DNA from 3 places in the Kitasatospora sp. NPDC033851 genome. Region 1 is predicted to be linked to each of the others. Evidence: riboswitches for the same ligand, from Rfam matches in the RefSeq annotation. Region 1 holds a riboswitch; each other region holds the start of a gene.

Region 1 (3,822 bases):
GTTCACCTTCACCAGCAGCGCGTTGGCGGTGCCGGTCTCGATGCCCCTGGCCAGGCGGGCCGGGTTGGTGACGAACAGGTCGTCGCCGACCAGCTGGACCTTGTCGCCCAGCTTGACGGTCATGGCCTTCCAGCCGTCCCAGTCCGACTCGTCCAGCGGGTCCTCGATGGAGACCAGCGGGTACGACGCGACCAGGTCGGCGTAGTACTCGATGAGCTCGGTGGAGGTGAGCGCCTTGCCCTCGAACTGGTAGGCGCCGTCCTCGTAGAACTCGGAGGCGGCGACGTCCAGGGCCAGCGCGACGTCACGGCCGGGCACGTAGCCGGCCTTCTGGATGGCCTCGGTGATCAGGTCCAGGGCCTCGCGGTTGCTGTCCAGGTTCGGCGCGAAGCCGCCCTCGTCGCCGAGGCCGGTGGACAGGCCACGCTCCTTCAGCACGCCCTTGAGGGTGTGGTAGACCTCGACGCCCCAGCGGACGGCCTCGGAGAAGGACTCCGCGCCGATCGGCGCGATCATGAACTCCTGGATGTCGACGTTGGAGTCCGCGTGCGAGCCGCCGTTGAGGATGTTCATCATCGGGACCGGCAGGACGTGCGCGTTCGGGCCGCCCAGGTAGCGGAACAGCGGCAGGTCGCTGGCCTCGGAGGCGGCGTGCGCGACGGCCAGCGAGACGCCCAGGATGGCGTTGGCGCCGAGCGAGGACTTGTCCGGGGTGGCGTCCAGGTCCAGCATGGCCTGGTCGATCAGGCGCTGCTCGGTGGCGTCGTAGCCGACCAGCTCCGGGCCGATCTGCTCGATGACGGCCAGGACGGCCTTCTCCACGCCCTTGCCGAAGTAGCGGTTCTTGTCACCGTCGCGCAGCTCCAGCGCCTCGAAGGCGCCGGTGGAGGCACCCGACGGGACAGCGGCACGACCCGTGCTGCCGTCGTCGAGGCCGACCTCGACCTCGACCGTGGGGTTGCCGCGCGAGTCGAGGATCTCACGGGCTACGACGACATCGATGGACGGCACGAGGCATCTCCTTGCGGAAGCAGGTCCGGCTGACGGTGGTGCTGTCAGCAGGACGATTGCGGAGTCGTTACGGACCAGAGCCTAGCCGCCCAGGCTCCCGGGGCCACGTCCGCCTCGGTCTCGTCTCAGCGTGTGGCCCCGCTACCCACCAGTAGTTCACCTGCTTGTCCCAGCTTGTCCCACTGAAGCGGGCGAATGCGGACGAAGGGGGCCGGCGGGCCCAACCCCCTTCGCGCGTCGGCCTTCACGCGTCGGCTCAGCCGAGGTGCAGCACCTGGCCGGGCAGGATCAGGTTCGGGTCGCCGCCGACGGTCCCGTGGTTCTGCTCGTACAGCGCGTGCCAGCCGCCGGACACGCCCTGCGCGGCGGCGATGGTCGACAGGGTGTCACCGTCGCGGACGGTGTAGTCGTGGCCGGACGCCGGAGCGGCCTGCGGCGCGTACTGCTGCTGCGCGGCCTGCGGGGCGTACTGCTGCGCGGCGGCGTGGCCCGCGTACTGCTGGTAGACGCTCTGGTGGCTGGTCCAGTACCAGGCGCCGTTGTTCTGGTACCAGTACACCTTCGCGTCCGCGTCCCAACCGCCCTGGCCGGAGAGGCCGTGGGCCTGCGGCTGCGCCTGCTGCTGCGGGGCGGCCTGCTGCACCGGCTTCTGGGCAGGCTTCTGCGCGGCGGGCTTCTGGGCGGCCGGGTTCTGAGCCGGCTTGGCGGCGGGCTTCTGGGCCTGCTGCGCGGGGGCGGACTGCGGCTTGGCGTCCGAGGAGGTGTCGACCGCGGCCGGGGCACCGCCCTTGCTCAGGCCCGCCTTCTTCGAGCAGACCGGCCAGGCGCCCGGGCCCTGCGAGGCGAGCACCTTCTCGGCGACCGAGATCTGCTGCGCCCGGCTGGCCTGGTTGGCCTGCGGCGCGTACGCGGTGCCGCCGTACGCCTTCCAGGTGCCGGAGGTGAACTGCAGGCCGCCGTAGAAGCCGTTGCCGGTGTTGATGCTCCAGTTGCCGCCGCTCTCGCACTGGGCGACGGAGTCCCAGGCGGAGGCCGGTGCGGCGGAGGCGCCGGTGGCGGTGAGGAGCGGCATCGCGAGTCCGACGCCGGCCACACCGGCGACGGCAATGGCCTTCTCGGTCTGGGTACGACGGCGGTGACGACCGGTTCCAACGAACAGCATGAAGAGGTCCCTCTCCGCACGCCTGCGAGGTGAGCTGTCGGGTTCGGACCGGGAGGTGGCCCGGCCGCCGTACGCGGAAACGATTCCGCTCAGGCGGCTTCACCCCAAGCCGTGGGAAACGGCAACAAACCTGGTTCCCCCGCCCCTGCCCAGGGTTCTGGTCGGTTTCCCGTGACGCGGCGGGCAGGATTCGGCGTTCCGCGCACGAGGTCCGCAGCTGCGAACTCCAGGGAGAGTAGACAGATCCTCAGACCAATCACAAGCTCATATCACCGATATCACACAGAAATTACGGCGCGTGCCCGATCGCCTACCAACGGCGCCGCTATGTCCGGATTGATGGGCGTTCACACCTGAACCGGAAGACCCCGGGCGACGTTCCGTCAGCGTGTCGCCCGGCGTTTCGTCATCTTGTGTCAGTTTGTCAGGGGCGCATAAGGGGTGTCGGGGGCGTATGCGGAGGCGTATGCAGGGGCGTATGCGGGGAGCGACTCTCCGGACTGAATTCGACCGGAAGTTCCCGCAGTCCACGCATGATCAGACCGCCGCGCCAGCGCAGATTCTCCGGGCTTTCCGCGAGCCGCAGATCGGGCAGCCGGGAAAGCAGTGTGGCCAGGGCGGCACGCCCTTCCAGGCGGGCCAGCGGGGCGCCGATGCAGTAGTGGATGCCGTGCCCGAACCCCAGGTGGGGATTGTCAGTCCGGGCCAGGTCCAGGGTGTTCTCGTCCGCGAACCGGGCCGGATCGCGGTCCGCGGCGGCCAGCACCACCAGCACCGGGTCACCGACCGGGATGTCCACCCCGCCGATGGTCAGCGGCCGCGTCGCGAACCGCCAGGTCGCCATCTCCACCGGCCCGTCGTAGCGCAGGAGTTCCTCGATCCCCGTCTCCAGCAGCGCGTGCTCCCCGCGCGCCACCGACTCCTGCAGCGACCGGCGCTGCCCCGGATTGCGCAGCAGCGCGTACATCCCGTTGCCGATGAGGTTCACGGTCGTCTCGAAACCGGCGAAGAGGAGGATGAAGGCCATTGCCGCGGCCTCGTTCTCGGTCAGGTGCTCGCCGTGGTCGCTCGCCCGGATCAGACCCGAGATCAGGTCGTCCCCGAGGTCCGCCCGCTTGCGGTGGATCAGCTCCAGCAGGTACGCCCGCATCCGCTTCACCGCTCGCCCCACGCCGCCGCGTTGGCCGCCGCCGTGGCGGATCATCATGCCGGCCCAGTCGCGGAAGTCGTCCTGGTCCTCGGCCGGCACGCCCAGCAGGTCGCAGATCGCGTAGATGGGGAGCGGGAAGGCGAACTCGTGGATGAGGTCCGCCGAACCGCGCTGCGCGAAGCCGTCGATCAGCCGGTCCGTGAGCTGCTGCACCCGCGGCTCGAACTCGGCCACCCGGCGCGGGGTGAACGCCTTCGACACCAGTCGGCGCAGCCGCGTGTGGTCCGGCGGGTCGATGTTCAGCAGGTGCGTCATCAGGTCCGCCTGCCGCTCCCCCGGGATGCCCACCCGGCCGGTGCGGTGCGCCTGCTCACTGTGGTGCGCCGGGTTCTTCGACAGCCGGCTGTCCGCGAGCGCCTGCCGGGCGTCCGCATACCTGGTCACCAGCCAGGCCTCGACACCGCTCGGCAGCTTGGTGCGGTGCACCGGGGCGTGCTCG
Region 2 (3,822 bases), on a different contig from region 1:
GCATGGAGCAGCAGGACGTACGGGGCGTCGTAGGAGGTGGCTCGGGATCGCGCGGCAGCACTGGGTCTTGCGGTGACACGGGATCGCACGGCAGCACGAGGGGCAGGAGGTACGGCGGGGCCGTGCTGGTCGCGGCCGTCGTGGCGGGCTGCACGGTGGCGGTGCCGGCCACCAGCCCGTCCTGGGCGCTGCGTCGGCCGGAGCCCCGTCCGGCGGTGGAGGTCGTCGCGCCGGGCGCGCCGACCGCGTCCGCCGTCCCCGAGGTGTCCACCCTGCCCGCCGTGGTCGCCGCGCCGTCCGACTCCGACCTGGAGGTGGTCCGGATCGACCCGGACCCGGCGGCGCCGCCCGGCGGCACCACGACCGTCCACGGCTTCGTCGCCAACAGGGGCCCGGACGCCACCGCCTCCCCGTTCACGGTCGTGGTCACCCTGCCGAAGGGCGTCACCCCCGAGGGGCCCTACTACCCCGACAACTGCGAGGTGCTGCAGAACGGCCACCGGGTGCGCTGCGTCTTCGGGCCCGGGCTGCCGCCGCTGCGCACCGCGACCGCCCTCGTCCCGGTCCGTCTGGACCCCGACCTGCCCCTGGGAAAACTGAGCGGCGGCTGGGTCGCGGTGCGCAGCGCGGACGACCGGGACGAGAGCAACAACCGGCAGCCGTTCGACATCACGGTGGTCGAGACGGCTGCCGGTTCCTGAGCACGTCGTCCCACCGGGCGCCGGGCGCCGGCGAGCGGCTGCCGGCTTGCGGCGACCGGTGAGACGTCCTACCGGTTAGCGGTAGACGCGGACGTAGTCGGCGGCCATGGTGATCGGAGCGGTCCCCTGTGGCGCGGGGTGGTACTGCCCCGCGCACACCGAGAGGTTGAGGATCAGGTACGCCGACCAGTTGGCGCCGACGCCCTTGCCGTCCGAGAAGACCTTGACGCCGTTGACGTACCAGTCCACCGAGTTCGCGCCGTAGTAGGTGCCGATGGTCACCCACTGGTCCTTCGCGATGGCGCTCGCGTCGGTGTAGTACTTCGGGTTGCCGGGGTTGACGTGGTTGGTCAGCTCCAGCAGGTTCGGGTTGTCGGGGTGGTACTCGAAGGAGTCGATCTCCCCGTTGCCGTTCTTCCAGGTCCACAGGGCCGGCCAGGCGCCGGTGCCCGCGGGCAGCTTGACCCGGGTCTCGGCGTAGTCGCCGGTCTTGACCTGGAAGCCCTCGCTGGAGCCCTCGGTGGTCAGGAAGCCGGTGTTCCAGGACTGCTTGCCGTTCTCCAGGGCCGGGCCGCCGGGGGCGGCGGTGAAGGTGGCGACCCCGTTGGCGACGCTGACGTTGTTCTTGTTCAGCCAGTCCAGCTTGTTGTCGTCCGGGTTGTGGTTCCCGTACTTGTACGAGGTGCTCTTGTCGCCGACCCAGCGCTGGCCCCAGGAGATCGAGCCGTTGAACTCGTCCGACCAGGTCAGCGACTTGCCGACGACCGGGGAGGACGGCGCGGGGGCGGTCGGGCTGGCCGTGGCGCTCGGGGTCGGCGTGGAGGTCGGGGTCGGCGTGGAGGTCGGCGCCGGGGTGGCGGTGGCCGTCGGGGCCGGGGCCGGGGTGGCGGTGGCCGAGACCATCAGCTGCTGCGAGGGCAGGTTGTGCCAGACGCCGCCGAGGTCCTGCCAGAAGCCGAACTGGGTGTACGTCCCGGCGGGCAGGGTGCGCGCGCCGCTGGTGAAGTTCACGCCGCTCGGGCAGATCTGCACGTTGGAGGCGTTGCCGGGGAAGTCGAGGTTGGTGCCGCGCGCGTCCCGCACGCCCACGCCGACGGTCTTCGCGGTGAAGCAGGCCGAGGAGTGCAGGCCGAGCGAGGCGGTGCCGGCCTTGCCCGCGACCATGGTGGCGGGGGCGAGCCGGTCCTGGGTGACGGTCGGCGCGGTGGCGGCCTGGGCACTGCTCACGGACGGCAGTCCGAACAGGCCGGCGCCGCTGATGGCGAGCGCCCCCGTGGCGGCGAAGGCGGCGTTGCGGCCGCGGCGGGAGGGGCGGGCGCGGCGCGGCGTGGCGCGCCGGACAGCAGGCTGGGGCATGAGCGGACCTCTGCGACGCCTGCGAGGTTAGCTGTCGGGTTCGGGCTGCAGTTGGCCCGGCCGCCTGTGGAACGGCTTCACCCCTAGCCACGACCCGTACGCGTGAGCGCGCGGGCCGGGCGCCGACCTTGGTTCCCCCGCTCCCGTCCGCGTGGTGCTCGGTGACCCGCCGACGGGTGGACGGGACTCGGCGTCCCGGCGGCGGGGTCCGCGAGGGCGGACGACCGTTGCAGGCTAGGCAGGCTGTGCGTGAACGGACAACTCCGTCGGTCCGGTTGTCGCGCAGCTCACAGTGGTGTCGATCAACAACGCTGTGCGGCGGCCGAGTTGATCAATCCCCCGGCCCGGCCGGATGCCCGTCCTGGTTCCTGGCCGGGTGCCCGTCCGGGTGCTCGGCCGAAGGCCTGGCGGGATGGTCAGCCGAGCCAGGCGTCGACCTGGCTCTCGGCCTCCGGCGCCCAGGCCAGCTCCAGGCGGTCGAGGCCGCTCAGCAGCCGGGTGCCGCCGACCGTCGCGATGCCGGTGGTGTGGACGGGCGTGGTGGGGGTGCGTCTCGCTGGGGTGAGTCTCGCAGGGGTGCGTTTTATGGGCGGACGGTAGGACCGGAGCGCGGCGGGTGTCCATGTGCCGGTCGCACCCCCCGGCGGGCGGCGCGGTGGCGATCCGTACCGTGGCAAAGATCTGACCGACTGCACCCGGTCGGATAAATTGGAGGCCTGACATTTCCGCAGTGCACAAGAGCACCAAAGCCCGAAACGAGGAGCCGCCCCACCATGATCGCGTCCCTGCCCGCCTTCGCCGGCCGCACCTACGTCTTCCGGGCCGACAACGGCGCGGCCTTCCGCAACACCTACTCGGCCGACGGCACGCGGCTGCGCTGGGAGGGCCTCGGCGAGTCCGCGGGCCAGTGGGAGGACGTGCGGCTGCACGTCGCCGAGGTCGCACCGGAGATCTACTTCGTCAGCTGGACGGAGCAGAGCGGGATCACCGTCAGCCATGTGATGGACCTGAACAAGCTGACGGTGCGGGCCTTCTGGACCTTCGAGGGCGAGGGCGGCCGGGTCGGCCAGCTGCACACCGGTTCGCTGGAGCGGGTGGCCTGAGACCTGTGACGGCCGGACCCCCGACCCGCGGCTGGGCCCCGGGGTCCGGCCGATAAGCGGCCGGTCGTCAGGCGGTCGGGTTCGGCACCGCAAGGTGCTGGGACAGCCACTCCAGCGAGGACGGCAGCAGCGCGCTCCAGGTCTCGAAGTTGTGGCCGCCGTTCTCGAGCATGCTGTACGAGACCTTCATCGGGCTCCGCGCCGCCTCGACGAAGGCCTCGGTCTCCCGCCGGTAGTCGCCGTCGCCCTTCTTGGTGCCCGCCAGCAGCACGGACACGTTGGGCTGCGGCAGGTTCTTCAGCCGCCACATCAGGTTGGCCTCGTCGCGGCGCTGCTTGCTGCCGCCGAACAGGTCACCGGTGGTCGGGTCGTCGGCGGCGTCGTAGTAGGCCGAGAGCGCGACGGCGGTCGGGAACACGTCGGGGTGGCGCATGGCCAGCTTGAGCGCGCAGTAGCCGCCGGTCGAGTTGCCCATGAAGGCCCAGGCCTGCGGGTCGGACGAGACCCGGAAGCTGGCCTGGATCGCCGAGGGCACGTCCTTGGTGAAGTACGTGTCGGACTGCGGGCCGTTCGGGATGTCCTCGCACTCGGTGTCCTGCGGCAGCGCGGGCGAGGGGCGCATCAGGATCAGGACGGTCGGCTGCATCCGGCCCTCCTGCAGC
Region 3 (3,822 bases), on a different contig from region 1:
TCGTCTTCGTCTCCGGGCTGCACGCCGACACCACGGCCGACCACGACCGCTACGCGCGGCTGTCCGGGCGCGGGGTGCCGTTCGTGCTGATCAACGGGTTCAGCGACAAGGTCGACGCGCCGTTCATCTCGCCGGACGACCGGGCCGCGATGTGGATGGCCGTCCAGCACCTGGCCGAACTCGGGCACGAGCGGATCGGGCTGGCCGTCGGGCAGCGCCGGTACGTGCCCGTGCTGCGCAAGATAGAAGGCTTCACGGCGGCGATGCGGGAGGTGCTCGGGCGCACCCAGGAGGAGGCCGAGAACCTCGTCCACCACACGCTGTTCAGCGTGGAGGGCGGACACGCGGCAGCCGGCGCGCTGCTCGACAAGGGCTGCACGGCGATCGTCTGCGGGAGCGACATGATGGCGCTCGGGGCGATCCGGGCGGTGCGCCAGCGCGGGCTGTCGGTGCCGCAGGACGTGTCGGTGGTCGGCTTCGACGACTCGCCGCTGATCGCCTTCACCGAGCCGCCGTTGACCACGATCCGCCAGCCGGTCGAGGCGATGGCCACGGCGGCGGTGGACGCGCTGCTGGAGGAGGTCGGCGGAAACGCGGCCCAGCGCGGCGAGTTCATGTTCCAGCCGGAGCTGGTGATGCGCGGGTCCACCGGGGCCTGCGCGCGCTGAGCGTCGGCCGTAGGGGCAAGGGAAGGGCCCCGGAGGGCAGTTGCTCTCCGGGGCCCTTCGGCGTGCGCCGGGTCAGCCCTCCTGGGCGGTGGGACGGTCGGCGGTGAGGCGTCGGCCGTCGGCCGCGTCGCCGGTACGGGTCTCGGTGCGGCGGCCGCGGGCCAGGTAGTCGCGCAGGACCAGTTCGACGGCGTCCTGCGGGTTCGTGGTACCGGAGAGCATCATCGCGTCGATCGCGAGGTTCGCGTCGATGGTGACGGTGACCTGGGCCATGTGACTCCTCCTCGGGTGCGGAGCAGCAGCTTGCCCGTTGGGGCGGGGTTTCACCACGGGGATACGCCGGAACCCCCGGGGAGGAGCGACCAGACTCTCCCCGGGGGTGGCGGGTGGTCAGCGTTCGGAGGACGACTGACAGCTGACAGATGTTGAAATCTGTTATCTGTTATCTGTTGTCCGTCAGTCGAAATCCGTCGGCTGTCAGCCGTTCGCCGTGCTCAGACCCGGCCGGCGAAGTCCGGGGCCCAGTTGGCGACGGTCTGCTCGCGCACGCCCGAGCTCGGGTTGGCGGCCTCGACGTACTTGCCGCCGCCGACGTAGATCGCGACGTGGTAGACGCCCGAGTCCTGGCCGTTGTTGGACCAGAACAGCAGGTCGCCCGGCTGCAGGCTGTCCAGCGAGACGTGGGTGCTGGCGGCGGCCTGGTCGGCGGCGACGCGCGGGACGGAGATGCCCGCGGCGCGCAGCGCGGCCTGGGTCAGGCCGGAGCAGTCCCAGCCGCCGTTGCCGGTGCCGCCGTAGACGTAGGCCTGGCCGACCTTGGACTCGGCGAAGGCGACCGCGGCGGCCATGCTGCCGGTGGCGGCCTGGGCCGGGGCCTGGGTCTGCGCCTGGGCGGCCGGCTTGGCGGCCGGGGTCTGGGTCTGGGCCGCCGGCTTGGCGTTCACGGCACCGCCGTTCGCGGACTGACCGGACTTCTGCGAGCGGTTGAACCAGGTGAAGTCCGAGCCGGACTTGTCCGAGGAGGCGGACTGGTCGGTGGAGGCCGACTGCTGGGCCTGGCCGCCGTCGCCGAAGGACAGGTGCTGGCCCGGGTAGATGGTGTTCGGACCGTCGGTCAGGGTGCCGCGGTTGAGGTCGTACAGCCGCTGCCAGCCGCCCTGGACGTTGTGCTTGTCGGCGATCGAGGACAGCCAGTCGCCCTCGACCACGGTGTAGTCGCCGCTCTGGGCCTGCTGCTGGTGCTTCTGCGTCCAGTTGCCGGTGGCGGAGTCGGTGGCGGCCTGGGCAGCGTCCTGGGCGGGCGCGGCCGGCTTGGCGGCCGGGGCCTGGGTCTGCGCCGGCTTGGCGGCGGGCTTGGCGACCGGGGCGGCGGGCGCGGCGGGCTTGGCGGCGGTCGAGGTGTCGACGGACGCCGGGGCGCCACCCTTGGTGAGGCCGGCCTGGACCGAGCACACCGGCCAGGCGCCGGGGCCCTGCGAGGCGAGGACCTTCTCGGCGACGGCGATCTGCTGGTCCTTGGTGGCCAGGTCGGCGCGCGCGGCGTAGGCGGTGCCGCCGAAGGCGGACCAGGTGCTCTGGGTGAACTGGAGGCCGCCGTAGAAGCCGTTGCCGGTGTTGATGCTCCAGTTGCCGGTGCTCTCGCACTGGGCGACCTTGTCCCAGGTGGCGACGGAGGCCGCGGAGGCGGTGCCGGAGACGAGGCACGGGACGGTGAGGCCGACGCCCGCGACGCCGATGGCGGCGATCACGCGGCGGGTGCGGCTGGACAGACGGGTGCCGTTGGTGGGCAGCATGAAGACGCGGTCCTCTCCCACGCCTGCGAGGTGAGCTGTCGGATTCGGGCTGGAGTTGCCCGGCCGCGCGTGAGCGCGGCTTCACCCCTAGCCCTGGACGTTCCGGGGAACGGTCCGGGGCGACTTACCTGTGGGTCCCCCGCTCCTGCCGTGGTGCGTTTTCGCGCTTCCAGGACATCCGACGGCAGGACTCGGCGTTGCGGATGAACTGGGTCCGTGTGGCCACGAACGGGGAGCACGTTAAGCAGACTTAAGTTCAAACTGCAAATAGCTGTGACGCGCATCACGGTTTAGTGGGAACTGCCAAAATGTCAGGTAATCATGATCGTAAATGATCGTTTTTCGGCAATGCTGTTGCGGATGCCCACAACTGTCTTCGCCTCAGGAGTGACGTGACGGTGTGTTGAAGCGCGAAGCGGCGCGCCGTCCGAGCCAGGGGGGTGGCCGCGATTCGAGCGCCGGAGAGTGCGCTCACCATTTCCTAGCAAATGGCGCCAGAACGGACATTCCCTTCATTGCTCGCTTAACTCCTGTAACTCCCGTACGGCACAGGAAAGCAGCAGGAGGGGCAGCAGGAGAGGCAACAGGAGGGGCAACGAGAGAGGCAAAGCGAAGGGCCCGGAACGCAAGCCGTTCCGGGCCCTGTGTGCGCGCCGACCGGCGCGTGGTGTCCTTACTGTCCGGCAGGCGCCTCGGCGGCCGCGTGAGCGCGCCGGGCGCCCTCCACGACCCCCTCGGCCTCGGCGGCGGCCGCCGCCTCCGCCTCGGCCTGCGCCAGCTCCTCCGGGGACGGCGTGGGCAGCGCGGCCAGGTAGGTGGAGGCGATCAGCTGGCCGACGGTCGGGTACGCGCCCAGCGGCGCCGCCGACGGGCAGCCGGTCTCCTCGGCGGCCGTGGCGAGCAGCTCGGAGTCGGCCTCCGGCCCGATCACCAGCGGGGCCAGCGCCGGGCGCTGCGAGCCGGACTCCTTGAGGTGGTTGACGGCCGCGGCCACCGAGCCGGGCACGTCGAGCGCGGCGGCGACGACCGGGACGGCCAGTCGGGCGGCCAGCAGTACGCCGGTGATGCCGGCTGCGGCGGCGGCGTCCTCGCCGCCGACGGTGGTCAGGACCACGCCGTCCGCGGCGGTCGCGATGGCGAACAGCCGGGCCCGGTCGGCGCGGGCCAGCCCCGCCTCGGAGAGTCGCACGTGCACGGCCTCGGCGAGCAGCGGGTGCGGGCCCAGCGCGTCGGTGACCGGCGCGCCGTACTCGGCGGCGAGCGCGTGGAGTTCGGCCAGGAAACCGTGCGGACCGGGCACCAGCGGCACCAGGACGGGCGTCGGCAGCCCGGCCTCGGCGGCCATGGCCAGGAGCTCGGCG

What was found. Region 1 has a riboswitch for cyclic di-AMP ahead of ACZ51D_RS05945 (LysM peptidoglycan-binding domain-containing protein). Riboswitches for the same ligand answer to the same signal wherever they lie in the genome.
Region 2: another riboswitch for cyclic di-AMP. It lies ahead of ACZ51D_RS13205 (glycoside hydrolase family 16 protein); the one in region 1 lies ahead of ACZ51D_RS05945 (LysM peptidoglycan-binding domain-containing protein).
Region 3: another riboswitch for cyclic di-AMP. It lies ahead of ACZ51D_RS39090 (transglycosylase family protein); the one in region 1 lies ahead of ACZ51D_RS05945 (LysM peptidoglycan-binding domain-containing protein).

The regions. Positions count from the first base shown of each region.
Region 1 covers NZ_JBVIRL010000002.1:621,183-625,004, forward strand. Annotated here, with positions in the region: gene eno (phosphopyruvate hydratase) at 1-1,011, opposite strand, end outside; gene ACZ51D_RS05945 (LysM peptidoglycan-binding domain-containing protein) at 1,268-2,173, opposite strand; cyclic di-AMP (ydaO/yuaA leader) riboswitch at 2,179-2,346, opposite strand; gene ACZ51D_RS05950 (cytochrome P450 family protein) at 2,598-3,822, opposite strand, start outside.
Region 2 covers NZ_JBVIRL010000005.1:331,541-335,362, reverse strand. Annotated here, with positions in the region: gene ACZ51D_RS13210 (hypothetical protein) at 123-701, shown strand; gene ACZ51D_RS13205 (glycoside hydrolase family 16 protein) at 777-2,057, opposite strand; cyclic di-AMP (ydaO/yuaA leader) riboswitch at 2,059-2,224, opposite strand; gene ACZ51D_RS13200 (phenolic acid decarboxylase) at 2,831-3,160, shown strand; gene ACZ51D_RS13195 (alpha/beta hydrolase) at 3,228-3,822, opposite strand, start outside.
Region 3 covers NZ_JBVIRL010000037.1:42,013-45,834, forward strand. Annotated here, with positions in the region: gene ACZ51D_RS39080 (LacI family DNA-binding transcriptional regulator) at 1-668, shown strand, start outside; gene ACZ51D_RS39085 (hypothetical protein) at 741-941, opposite strand; gene ACZ51D_RS39090 (transglycosylase family protein) at 1,163-2,461, opposite strand; cyclic di-AMP (ydaO/yuaA leader) riboswitch at 2,469-2,637, opposite strand; gene ACZ51D_RS39095 (sirohydrochlorin chelatase family protein) at 3,135-3,822, opposite strand, start outside.